4 regions of the Priestia sp. SIMBA_032 genome follow, and region 1 is predicted to be linked to each of the others. Evidence: riboswitches for the same ligand, from Rfam matches in the RefSeq annotation. Region 1 holds a riboswitch; each other region holds the start of a gene.
What was found. A riboswitch is a leader RNA that binds a small molecule or an ion and turns the genes downstream of it on or off. The one in region 1 is predicted to bind cobalamin.
Positions count from the first base shown of each region.

Region 1 (3,152 bases):
ACTTCAGAACAACAATAATTTTACATAAAGATGTAAAGATTTAAAGGTTAAAAGAGAAATGTATAAAATCTGTAAAACAAAAGAACAGTTACGCGTTAAATATAGTAGTAAAAGGTTCTTCACGTGTTTTTTCGGATAATAAGAGAAAGTAATTTTGATCATTGAGGAGGAACTTAGAATGTTTGGATTTGATGCAGATGTATCACCATTAGTGCGAATTAAAGTAATTGGAGTCGGCGGTGGAGGAAATAACACCGTTAACCGTATGATTGAACATGGTGTACAAGGGGTAGAATTTATCGCCGTTAATACGGATGCTCAGGCGCTTAACTTATCTAAAGCAGATGTGAAAATGCAGATTGGTGCGGCCTTAACGCGAGGATTAGGTGCAGGAGCTAATCCGGAAGTAGGAAGAGAAGCAGCCGAAGAAAGCAGAGAACAAATTCAAGAAGTACTGCAAGGCGCAGATATGGTATTCGTAACAGCTGGCATGGGCGGAGGAACTGGTACTGGAGCAGCTCCGGTTATTGCCCAAATTGCCCGTGAACTAAATGCTTTAACAATTGGAGTAGTCACTCGCCCGTTCAAGTTTGAAGGAAATAAACGTACGAAGCAAGCAGTAGGCGGTATTACTGCGATGAATGAATCGGTAGATACCCTTATTGTGATTCCAAATGACCGCTTGCTTGAAATTGTCGATAAAAAGACGCCTATGCTTGAAGCATTCCGTGAAGCAGATAATGTTCTTCGCCAAGGTATTCAAGGTATTTCAGATTTAATCGCTGTTCCGGGGCTGATTAACCTTGACTTTGCTGATGTAAAAACAATCATGTCTAATCAAGGATTTGCGCTTATGGGTATCGGACGAGCTTCCGGATCAGACCGGGCAATCGAAGCAGCGAAAAAAGCGATTTCTAGTCCGCTGCTAGATGCATCGATTGATGGAGCAAGAGGCGTGCTGTTGAACATTACGAGCGGCAGTAGCTTGAGTCTTTACGAAGTACAGGAAGCAGCAGATATTGTCACGTCTGCTTCTGATCAGGACTTAAATATGATTTTTGGATCTGTGATTAATGAAGACTTAAAGGACGAAATGATGGTAACCGTTATTGCCACTGGATTTGATGATGAAGATGTTTCACCATCAGCTTCTACTTCTAGAGTTTCAAGAGCACGCTACTAAATTAAATAACAAGCTTTTATGGTGGTAATTGTTTTTTGTCAATTGCCTTAAAAGGGAATCCGGTGCAAATCCGGAGCGGTCCCGCCACTGTAACAAGGAGCCTTATGTCAAAAAGCCACTGTCTATTTAGAGACGGGAAGGCGGTATAAGGCAATGACTTGAAGCCAGGAGACCTGCCATAAATCTCAGCACACAATAACCTACGAGGATAGGGAGGTGTTTTGGCAGAATCAAAAATAAGATAAACAAGGGATACGTTTATCTGAATTTGTTGTGAAGACAAGCACTTCTTTTTAGAAGTGCTTTTTTGTGTATTAAAATAGAAGGTGGAAAAATCAATGATAAATAATAAAAAACTCGTGTCTATGATATTTCTTGTGTTACTTTGCCTCACTGCTTGCGCTCCTAATGAAGAGAGCGTAAGTATAAAAGAAAGAAAGAAAACGGATAAAAGTGTAACGTTCTTATTTAATTTTACATCTGCAACGCTTGATCCTCATACGGATGATAATTATACAGCAGTTCGTGCGGGAGTAGGGGAGACGCTTGTTAAAATCAGCGACGATTTAAAAATAAAGCCTTGGCTTGCTGAAAAGTGGGAAACGAAAGATAACGGCCTTACATGGACATTTATGATAAGAAAGAACATCACGTTTCAAAATGGAAAAGCGCTGGATGCAAATGCCGTTAAGTCTTCTCTTCAAAGAACGATAGATCAAAGTTATGCGATGAAAAACGCTTTAAATATTAAAGAAATGAAAGCGAACGGTCACATGCTGACAATTACGTTAAAAGAACCGATTCCTAAATTCCCTTCTGAATTAATGCATCCAAATACAGCTATTATAGACGTTGATGCTTCTAATATAACTAAGAAGCCCATTGGTACGGGTCCATTTCGCGTCTTGTCTTTTGATCAAGGAAATCAAGTGAAATTAGGGAGATATGAACATTATTGGGATGGGAAAGTGAAATTAAAAAACGCGATTTTTGCATTTAACGAAGATGCTAATGCGCGAGTTGCTGCTCTTCAGTCCGGGACAGCCGATATTATTTATCGCCCGCCTTTAGAAAGCTTGAGCACTTTACAAACAGATCCGTCTTTTAAGGTAAGTGGAGTACCTAGTGTACGTACCCATTTATTGCTTTATAATCAAACCAATGACGCATTAAAAGACGAAATTGTAAGAAAAGCTATCGATGCTTTATTGAACCGAAAAGAAATTGTCAGCAGCATAATGAACAATCAAGCGACAGCGGCTCGAGGTCCATTTTTACCCCAATTTCCTTTTGCTGATAGTACTGCTAATGAGCAAAGAGGTATGACATCTGCTAAAAAATATTTAGAGAAAGCAGGCTATCAAATCAAAAATGACAAAGCAATCAAAAATGGAAAGCCACTATCGCTCTCTCTTGTCACATACAGCTCTCTGCCAGAACTGCCTTTAATTGCTCAGCTTATACAGTCTAATGCGAAAGAGTTAGGAATTACTATTAAGATTCACCTAGTTGAAGATAGCGATGAATATATAATGGCAAAAGATGATTGGGATTTAGCATTGTACAGCCTTATCACAGCACCTAGAGGGGATGCCAGCTATTATTTAAGTACGAACTATTTGCCGGGCGGTGGTTTAAATGCCAGTCGGATTAATGACGATAAGCTAACAAAAATGATTCAGCAGTTAAATTCAACAGTAGATGACGCAAAACGAGATCAATTAGCCAAACAAGCAACCGCCTTGATTAATAGAAAAATGCTGACGTCATCGATTGTATATCCAAACATTGTTGTTGCTTACAATCAAAAAGTGAAAAACTGGACAACAAATCCAAGCGAGTATTATATGCTGACTCAGCATTTAGATGTAACCCCATAGTCAATATTGAGACATAGAGAGGGAAAAGAGAAAGTATAAAATGACAGATAAAAGGACGTGACAATAAACGTGCAAGAAGTACAAATGTA
Region 1 is NZ_JAWRXD010000009.1:99,310-102,461, reverse strand. It holds gene ftsZ (cell division protein FtsZ) at 179-1,183, shown strand; cobalamin riboswitch at 1,186-1,378, shown strand; gene nikA (nickel ABC transporter substrate-binding protein) at 1,522-3,063, shown strand; gene SB717_RS22875 (hypothetical protein) at 3,133-3,152, shown strand, end outside.

Region 2 (3,152 bases), on a different contig from region 1:
GCGCTTCTTCTGCAAGGGCTCGTGAAGTTGCTGTTTCTTCTGGTTTGGTCTGAACAGCTTCAATAGCTGAAGCTGTTTGCTTTACAGTCTCTTCTTGATCGAGAGCCCATGGTTCCGCTTCTTTTCGAAGTCGCTGATGCGGTCTTAGCGGCTGCTCCGTTTGGTTGAGGGTATATTTCCGCTGATATCCGCGCGGTGTAATCATTAAATCGTCGTAAAAGAACGTAGATGAATTCCCGACAATAACGGTAGTCAGCATGCCAATTTCATGATTTAACATGTCTTTTAAGTTGGTCATTACGACTTCTTCACGGTCACGATAAGCACTTTTCACAAGACCAACAGGCGTATCAGGAGAACGGTACTTTAATAGAATTCTCTGCGCTTCAACAATTTGTCTTGTTCGTCTTCCGCTTTTTGGGTTGTAAAAAGCCACTACAAAATCTGCTTGTGCAGCTGCTTCGATTCTTTTTTCGATTAGTTCCCAAGGCGTAAGGTGGTCACTTAAACTAATTGTACAAGCATCATGCATCACGGGCGCTCCAAGGAGGGATGCGCATGAATTAATAGCCGAAATGCCAGGAATTACTTCCAGCTCTACGCCCGTTTCTTTTTTCCAGCCTTTTTCAATCAACACTTCATACACAAGGCCTGCCATTCCATATACTCCTGCATCTCCGCTTGAAATGACAGCCACGGTTTTTCCTGCTTCAGCTTGCTTTACAGCTTCTTGTGCACGGCTTACTTCTTCGGTCATTCCCGTACTAATAATTTGCTGATTCGTTAACAGTCCTTGAATTAATTCCACATAGGTTTTGTAACCGATAATCATATCACTTTCTTGAATGGCTTCTCTTGCTCGCTGTGTAATATGTTCAAAGCTTCCCGGCCCAAATCCGATAACTAATAGTTTACCTTTCATGCTAGCTCCTCCTTTATGCGTTACTTTTTACTTTGTCAATTCCTTCTATGGAGTCACTGTTTTCCGGAGAAACGAAACCATTTTGATCATATTCATAAATAAGCGATTCCTTTATACTGCAGCCTCCTGCTAAATGTTCTTCGACAATCCGGTGAGCCACGGTTTCAGTGACCTGCTTGTACCAATCTCCTGAAGGATACACAATAGCTACAGGAGCATCTTTACATCTTCCGTTACAGCGTGTACGCGTTGTATGAACCGTTTCATCCAAATCCAGTTCCGTCACTTTATTTCGAATAGCTTGGGTGGCTTCTTCTCCACCTTTTCTCATACAGCTGCTTCCATTACAAATCAATACGTGATGTTTTGTTCCATTTAAGTTCCAAGTCGTCACACTCATTCGCTCCTTTACTAAAAAAAAGCGCCTCTATCATTGATAGAGGCGCAGAAAAATTCAAACTAAGTTTTTGCACTTCCACCTATATCCCGTAGGGTAAGCTTCGCATTAGAAAAAGGCTGGTTTCCTGACTTCGATTCATCACTTGATTACGCCTTCCCGAATACAGTGGCATATGCAATCAGCTCATCTTCACAGTGGCGGGTACCGCGCTGGCTTCACACCAGACTTCCCATTTAACGCAATGTAAACATTGCGCACCTTTTTTGCACGATATGTAGTTTTGCGACATGAGAAAAACCCGCTTCGCTAATATGCGAGCGGGTGAAACGTCAGAATAAGAGTGTACACGAATGCCACTTTAAGCCAACGTTTCCCTTCCCGCTCCCCGGAGAAATAGAAACTTCACAATAAAGACAGGTCTCCTGACTTGTGTATCATTCTACTTGAGAACCTTCCCGTGATTTTTCCACAGTGGTTATACTCGTTCGTCCACACTTACAGTTGCGGGGGCAGTACTGGTCTTTCACCAGTTTCCCTATTAAGCCTTCTTGGCATCTTTACTGTTGCTGTTTGATATATATGAACCTTTTAAACTATCAGAATAATAGAAGTAACTACCATATCATAGCGTACATTTTTTTTTATTTCAACTCTATTCTTTTCGAAGGATACAAGCATCTATAAAAAAACAAGAGCATAAAGCCAGCTCTTGTTTTTTCATTATATAGCAACTAATGTTAAATGAGGATCGTTATAATACACGACTTCTGAAAGAACTTTACAGCCATTTGTTTTGGCAAAAGCTTCTCTCGCCTGCTTTTCAGTATCAAATTCAAACATTTTCATTTCTTTTCCAGCATATACCGTCAGTACCCACATGAAAAGATTCGCCTCCGATTATTGTAGTGATCGCTATATCCACATTATGACGAAACCATTTCCTTTTGAAAACCCATTCTACAAAACTTGTCACAAGAAACTTTTAAAAATTTAAAAACATTTTAACTTCTGTAAATGAACAAAATGTACAAAAGGTTTAAGCAGTATTGTACTTTTTTAAAAAGGTGCTTTTTTAACCAACTGTTGATTCACCAGTAAAAAATATATAGTATTTATAAAAAAAAGAAGCCGGACAGCCGGCTTCTTTTTTAAGAAAGGAAAGTACAGACATCGCAATCCCGTCCTGTTCTTTCCTTTGCATAAAAATACACTAATTAAATATTCCTTTCTTAAAGCAGAACCATGTTCGACTGCACATAGTAATAGAGAAGCTTATACGTATGATTCAATGAATCTCGATGCGTTCTCTCAAACGCATGAGAAGAATCAATTCCTGGACCAATTAAGCCGTGTACGATATCGTGTCCGGCACGAATAGCAGCAGAAGCATCTGATCCGTAAAACGGATAAATATCTAATTTGTACTGAACATCATGCTGCTTAGCTAGCTCCACCAAATGTTTTCTCAAACCGTAATGATATGGTCCGCTTGAATCTTTTACACAAATAGACACGGTGTATTCATCAGTAGATTGTCCATCTCCCATAGCACCCATATCAACCGCTAAGTATTCTACTGTTTGAGGCGTAATGTTCGAATTTCCTCCGTATCCAATTTCTTCATTATTTGAAATGAGAAAATGCGTAGTGTATGGCAGTTCGATCTGTTCTTCTTGAATTGTTTTCATGAGCTGAAGCAATAAAGCTACGCTTGCTTTATCATCGAGATGACGAGATTTAATAAAACCGCTTTTTGTTATTTCTACACGAGGATCAAACGAAACAAAGTCGCCGACTTCAATTCCAAGGCTGCGAACATCTTCTGCGCTA
Region 2 is NZ_JAWRXD010000003.1:8,339-11,490, reverse strand. It holds gene cobJ (precorrin-3B C(17)-methyltransferase) at 1-922, opposite strand, end outside; gene SB717_RS10165 ((2Fe-2S) ferredoxin domain-containing protein) at 936-1,316, opposite strand; cobalamin riboswitch at 1,420-1,599, opposite strand; cobalamin riboswitch at 1,718-1,896, opposite strand; gene SB717_RS10160 (hypothetical protein) at 2,043-2,201, opposite strand; gene SB717_RS10155 (M42 family metallopeptidase) at 2,552-3,152, opposite strand, start outside.
Region 2: linked by a shared signal. The riboswitch ahead of SB717_RS10165 ((2Fe-2S) ferredoxin domain-containing protein) and the one ahead of nikA (nickel ABC transporter substrate-binding protein) in region 1 are both predicted to bind cobalamin.

Region 3 (3,152 bases), on a different contig from region 1:
CATCTTTTATTTGTTACGAGTGCTAGACTGTTGAACTAGGCAACGTAGAATAGCGTACTAAAGTTCCCGGTGAAAAAACAAGCGAAAACCTCTACAAGCTACACTTTTTGTGCTTGCTCGGGGCTTTTATAGTTGTCAATTAAATGATAAAGCTTTTCCATATCTACAGCTTCTCTCACATATGCTGCTGCTTTTGAAAAAGACTCCTCTTTTTGCAGGCGACTGTTGAATGTGTCCGTAATAGGCGGCAATTTTTTATGTTTACGAATTTGATTAAGCAAAGCCCTGCGCAAAGCATCGTTATGAAACACATCATGAACATACGTGCCAACAACGTTGTCTTTAACCGTTCCTTCTTTTTCATGCTCTACCACTGCAAAAGCTTCCGTGGTACTCTTAGAAACCGTCTTTCCCATATGAATTTCGTAGCCTTCAATCGAAACTCTTTCACTTTCTAGCTGGACATACCCAGCAACTCTTTCTGTTTTTTTGCTGGTTGTCATAACGGTTTCCACTGGAAGCAAGCCCAGCCCTTTAATGGATTCAATCCGAGATTCTACTGCATCAGGGTCTGTAATTGTCTCCCCTAGCATTTGATATCCTCCGCAGATGCCAATGACGTGAACGTTCGTTGTGTTCAAGACTTGATTAATGGCTAGAGCCAGGCCGCTTTCTTGTAAAAACTGCGCATCTTCAATCGTATTTTTGCTTCCTGGTAAAACAATTAAATCAGGCGTACCTAATTGCGACGGCTTGGTTACAAGCCTCACGTGACAGTCTTCTTCTAAGCTTAAAGGATCGATGTCTGTAAAATTTGAGATGCGAGGATACGAGATAACCGCAATATCGATTTCTTTTAACGGGTTCACAAGCGTTGAGTAATTTCTGAGTGATAACGAATCTTCAGCGTCAATTTCCACGTCATGCATATAAGGAATCACTCCTAGTACCGGAACTCCCGTGTATTCTTCAAACCACTTCAACCCCGGTTTTAAAAGCTCTAAGTCTCCTCGGAATTTATTGATTAACACCCCAATTACTCTAGGTTTATGTTCATCTGGGAGCAATTGAAGAGTACCCACTAAACTCGCAAAAACCCCTCCTTTATCAATGTCTCCTACTAACACAACAGGGGCTTGGGCTATCTTTGCTACGCGCATATTTACCAGTTCCCGATCGTTCAAATTCACTTCAGCAGGACTTCCAGCACCTTCAATCACAATTCGATCATAATGATTGGCAAGCTCTTTATAAGACTCCGTGATAACGTTCAAACCTTCATTAAAAAATTCTTGCCGATACTGAAAAGCAAACATATTACGAAGCGGCTTTCCATGAACGACAATTTGAGATTCATGATCACGAGTTGGTTTAATCAAAATAGGATTCATATTGGTTGTTGCTTCGACTCCAGCCGCTTCTGCTTGAATTCCTTGCGCTCTTCCAATTTCTTTTCCATCCATTGTAATGTATGAATTAAGCGCCATATTTTGCGATTTAAACGGTGCAGTTTGATAGCCGTCTTCTTTAAAAATACGGCAAAACGCTGTAGCAATCATGCTTTTTCCAGCGTCTGAGTGCGTTCCTTGAATCATAAGAGGTTTTCCTTTTTTCACTTTTTCCACTCCCTATCACATAAAAAAACCTTAACTGTAAAAGTCAAGGTTTGGTCATGCGCTCATTAACACATTGTCTTGACTTATTTCTCCCACCGAAAAATAAGGGGTTTTTAAAAGCAGGTCTCCTGGCTTATGCTTCATTTTACTTCTGCATCCTTCCTAGTTTGACTAGTGGGTCTTTGCAGGTTCATCCACATTTACAGTAGCGGGGGCTGCACCGGATTTACACCGATTTCCCTATTATCCTCCTTAGAGGCACTTTTAAAATCATTTATTCTTTATTGTAACGAATTTTATAACCATTCACAATAACGATTTTCTTCTATTATTATATATTACTGTGTTTATACTTATTTGGGTCTCTTATGCTATAATAACAATTATTTTCCAAACATCTTATGAAATAGTTAGGAAGGTGCTCGTAGTTGAAGAAAAAAATCATTTATATCTTTATTAGTTTGCTTGTTCTTTATGCTGTAATCATGTCTTTTTGTATGTATCAAACCGCTCATCAGCCTGTTCCGCAAAAAGCAGATTATGTGCTTATTTTAGGTTCGAAAGTAGATGGAGATCAAATGTCTCCTAGTTTAAAAGAACGAGCAAAAACGGCTTTATCTTATTTAAAGACTCATAAACAAACAAAAGTTATCGTAACGGGTGGAAAAGGATCCGATGAAGAAATTTCTGAAGCAGAAGCAGCCTATCGTTTTCTACGAAAAGAAGGAATTAAAAAGAATCGAATTATAAAAGAGGATCAGTCAACTTCTACTTTTGAGAATTTCACTTTCACTAAAAAGAAAGTTGATATTCAACACAAAAAAGTCGTGCTTGTTAGCAGTGATTTTCATTTATTTCGCGCCTCTATTATTGCTAAACGTCAGGGTTATGATGTTTATTCTTTAGGTGCAAAGACACCAAATTCAATTAAACTTCAAGCCTACTTTCGTGAGTATGCTGCTATCTTAAAAACGTGGCTGTTTGATAAATAAATAGAGTACACCCCTGTACAAATAAAAAACACGGCATGAATTCATGCCGTGTTTTTTATTAATCATCTGTATCGATAACTGCTTTTGGTAAACCTGTGTATTTCGCCCAGTAGAAAATACCGATTGAAACAAGAGCAATTAAAATTAAGTCAAGCGGGTTGCTTAGCACACCCTGTCCTCCACCAAATGAGCCTAGGTAAGAGATAACAAGCATAATAATATAATAAGCAACTAGCCACCAAGCAGATTTAAGCTGCTGTGCAAATTTTACAACGTCAGTTGGTACGTATTTCTTAAATGCTACGTAGATAACAACCATTAGAAGCTGTGATCCTAGAAGCCAAGAAATTGTCGTCCATCCTGACCAATATACGATGTATGAACAGAAGATAAATGAAACAGGAGCAATAACGCTCATACCTTTTAATTTAAAAGGCTTTTTAAGGTCTTTTGCATTTACTCTGAATGCAGCAGCTGAAATTGGCGCAATCGCATAAGACAGAATAAGTGCCACTGAACATACGTTTACTAGCGCTTCCCAAGA
Region 3 is NZ_JAWRXD010000004.1:335,740-338,891, forward strand. It holds gene SB717_RS15960 (cobyric acid synthase) at 99-1,625, opposite strand; cobalamin riboswitch at 1,718-1,897, opposite strand; gene SB717_RS15965 (YdcF family protein) at 2,045-2,608, shown strand; gene SB717_RS15970 (APC family permease) at 2,667-3,152, opposite strand, start outside.
Region 3: linked by a shared signal. The riboswitch ahead of SB717_RS15960 (cobyric acid synthase) and the one ahead of nikA (nickel ABC transporter substrate-binding protein) in region 1 are both predicted to bind cobalamin.

Region 4 (3,152 bases), on a different contig from region 1:
TAGATTCGCTAATGGTATTCTTTGCAGATTACGCCCAGTATGTACTTATCGTTTTACTCGGCTTGTTTTTACTCATTAATAAAAACGGCAGCCGTGTTGTAGCATTTCAAGCTTTATGTGCTTGTGCCACAGGAGTCATTATCAATAAAGTGATTAGTTTATTTGCTTATCGAGATCGTCCGTTTATCTCTCACCACGTGAATCAGCTCATTGATCACGCCGCGAATTCTTCATTTCCAAGCGATCATGCTACATCTGCATTAGTTATCACTTTTACCATTTGGCTGCATTTCAAACGTTCAGGACGCATGTGGGTTTTCATGGGTGCACTTATTGCATTTTCACGCGTATGGGTTGGCGTTCACTATCCATTCGATGTGTTAACAGGAGCTATTTTAGGATGCGTGCTGGCGCTGTTTATTCATTATGTTATTTTTAATACGAAAATCATGAGAGCTATTACCAATTTGTCTATTTTTCGAAAATCAGCTTATGACAGGCAGTCTCAATATTATTAAGAAAAAGTCGCACATATGCGGCTTTTTTTATTGGGAAATTTTTAATGTATTTAATACTTGTTTTTTAAAATTAAATTGTGTACAATTAAATTACAGAAACGATAAATTAAAAACTTTTAATACAATTACTAAAAAAGAGGAGAGATTTATACATGAAAGCTTTATATGAAACAACAGTTGTTAACACAGGTGGAAGAACAGGAGAAGTTCACTCTTTAGATAACATCTTTAACTTAGACGTGGCAACACCGCCAGCGCTTGGTGGAGAAGCAACAACAGCAACAAACCCAGAGCAGCTATTTGCAGCTGGATACAGTGCTTGTTTCAACAGCGCGTTAGAATTTATGTTGAAAAAACATAACGTAGAAATCAAAAGCAGTGAAGTGAAAGCTACTGTTCAGCTGCTTCCTGATAAAGCTGATCAAGGAGTAAAAATTGGAGTAGCGCTTGAAGCTCATATCGAAGGCTTAGATTTAGAAACAGCTAAAAAATATATAGACCTAGCCCATTCATACTGCCCGTATTCAAAAGCAATCAGCGGCAACGTAGACGTAACGGTAGAAGTAGTTTAATTGCTTTAAAAAGCCCTGCTAAGCATGTAAAGCTTAGCAGGGCTTTTTTATTTGAATTTTCTCTATTCATTTGTAAGCGGTACTAGTATAATGAGGAAGAAAATGAATCATTCGCACAGTTTAGGTGCTCTTACATAGCGTAAGAGGTAACAGGGAATCGAGTGCAAATCTCGAGCGGTCCAGCCACTGTAAGCAGGGAGTTTTCTATCTTATCGTCACTCAAAATGGGGAAGGCGGTAGAAAATGATGATCTCAAGCCAGGAGACCTACCTATTCTGTACACTTGACTCTTCTAGGAAAGAGGCGGTGTATCAAGGTACGCAGTGAGCAATTGCTGTTTATTTTCATATGCCGACACATCCTCAATTTCTATAGAATTGAGGCTTTTTTACGTTTTATTTTAAAAAAAGGAGTGTAGGAAATGGAAGGTTTATCAGTTTTTTTACTTGTCTTTTTATTAGGAATCAGGCACGGATTGGATGCAGATCACTTAGCTTTTATTGATGGCCAGACCCGATATAATTGGCGAATGGGGAGCCGTTTTGCCCCGTGGGTCGGCACGCTGTTTTCACTAGGTCACGGAGGAATGGTGGCCGTCACGGCCGGGGTGCTGGGCGTGGTGATGAAGAATTTTACGTTTCCATCATATTTCGATCATTTTGCATCTTGGGTATCTATTCTCTCTCTCTTTCTGATTGGAACATTAAACACATATCATTTGCTTCGAACTAAAAATAAAGAGGAAGAGTTTCAGCTGAGCGGGTTAAAAGGGAAGTTTATTCCGAAAATAGCAAAAGGAACAACGAATCCTTTTTTAATTATTCTTGTAGGAGCGTTGTTCGCTTTAGCAGCCGAAACAGTCAGTCAAACGGCCGTGTGGTCTCTAGCTGTAGGAAACGCAGGCAAGTATACGCCGCTTTTATTAGGACTAGTATTTATGTTTGGTATGATGCTGACAGATACAATCGATTCACTGATTGTACATAAAATGGTGAATGAATCGAGTAAGTTTGGGCAATCTGCTTCCCGCTTGATGGGCTGGGTTATTGTTGTTCTCGCGTATGGTGTGTCATTCTATTTAGCATTCACTTTCTTTAACCCATGGGCCGAAGTAAACTTTGAAATGGTTGGTGTTATTCTATTTATTTTTTTAGTGTCTATGTTTGTTTTTGTGAGTGTGAAGTCGAAAGGGAAGAATATTAAAATAAATGTCAATTAGTCAAACGAAAGCTTTAATCTGTTGAAGATTGAAGCTTTTTTGTATGAATTTGTTGAAGTTTATGGCTATTTTCGGTCGGTTATGAATAAGTTAAAGTATTATCTGTATTTAAAGGATGGAAAATTGTCTGAAAACCATTATAATTAAGGATAATTTAAGATCGTTATGTGAAACGTAGAACATAGTTATACGTACAATAAATAAAAGCATTTGATGCAAGCAGCAGGGGTTTTCTAGAGGAGGAATTGATTTGAGTCAGGTAATGGTAGAACAAAGTGTATTTAGTTATTTAAAAGAACACGAACAAGAGATGCTCGAAGATCTAGTGGGATTTGTGAAAAAAGAATCACCGTCCTATAGTAAAGATTTAGTAGATCAGTGTGGAATGTATTTAACAGAGCTATTTCAAAAGCGTTTAGGGGTAGGGTATGAAATTATAGAAGAAAAAGAAGTCGGAAACCACTTAAAATTTACGATTGGAGAAGGAGAGAAGCAGCTTTTAATCATCGGTCACTTTGACACGGTATGGGAAAAGGGAAGGCTGAGTCTAAGAACAGAGGGAAACAAGCTGTATGGTCCGGGAATTTTAGATATGAAAGGCGGCATTGTGCAATCTATATGGGCGATCAAAGCGATTCAAGAGCTTGGCTTAGCGCTCGATAAAAAAATTGTGTTTTTCTGCAATTCGGATGAAGAGATTGGGTCAATTTCTTCTAAAAAATATATAGAAGAAGAAGCACAAAGAAGCGAAGCGGTGCTAGTAGCGGAACCGGCGGTGGCGGGTTCAGGTGCGTTAAAAACGTCGCGCAAAGGAGCGGGGATCTTCACCGTAAAAGTATGGGG
Region 4 is NZ_JAWRXD010000007.1:56,494-59,645, forward strand. It holds gene SB717_RS21185 (undecaprenyl-diphosphatase) at 1-518, shown strand, start outside; gene SB717_RS21190 (organic hydroperoxide resistance protein) at 671-1,090, shown strand; cobalamin riboswitch at 1,196-1,378, shown strand; gene SB717_RS21195 (HoxN/HupN/NixA family nickel/cobalt transporter) at 1,512-2,309, shown strand; gene SB717_RS21200 (M20 family metallopeptidase) at 2,572-3,152, shown strand, end outside.
Region 4: linked by a shared signal. The riboswitch ahead of SB717_RS21195 (HoxN/HupN/NixA family nickel/cobalt transporter) and the one ahead of nikA (nickel ABC transporter substrate-binding protein) in region 1 are both predicted to bind cobalamin.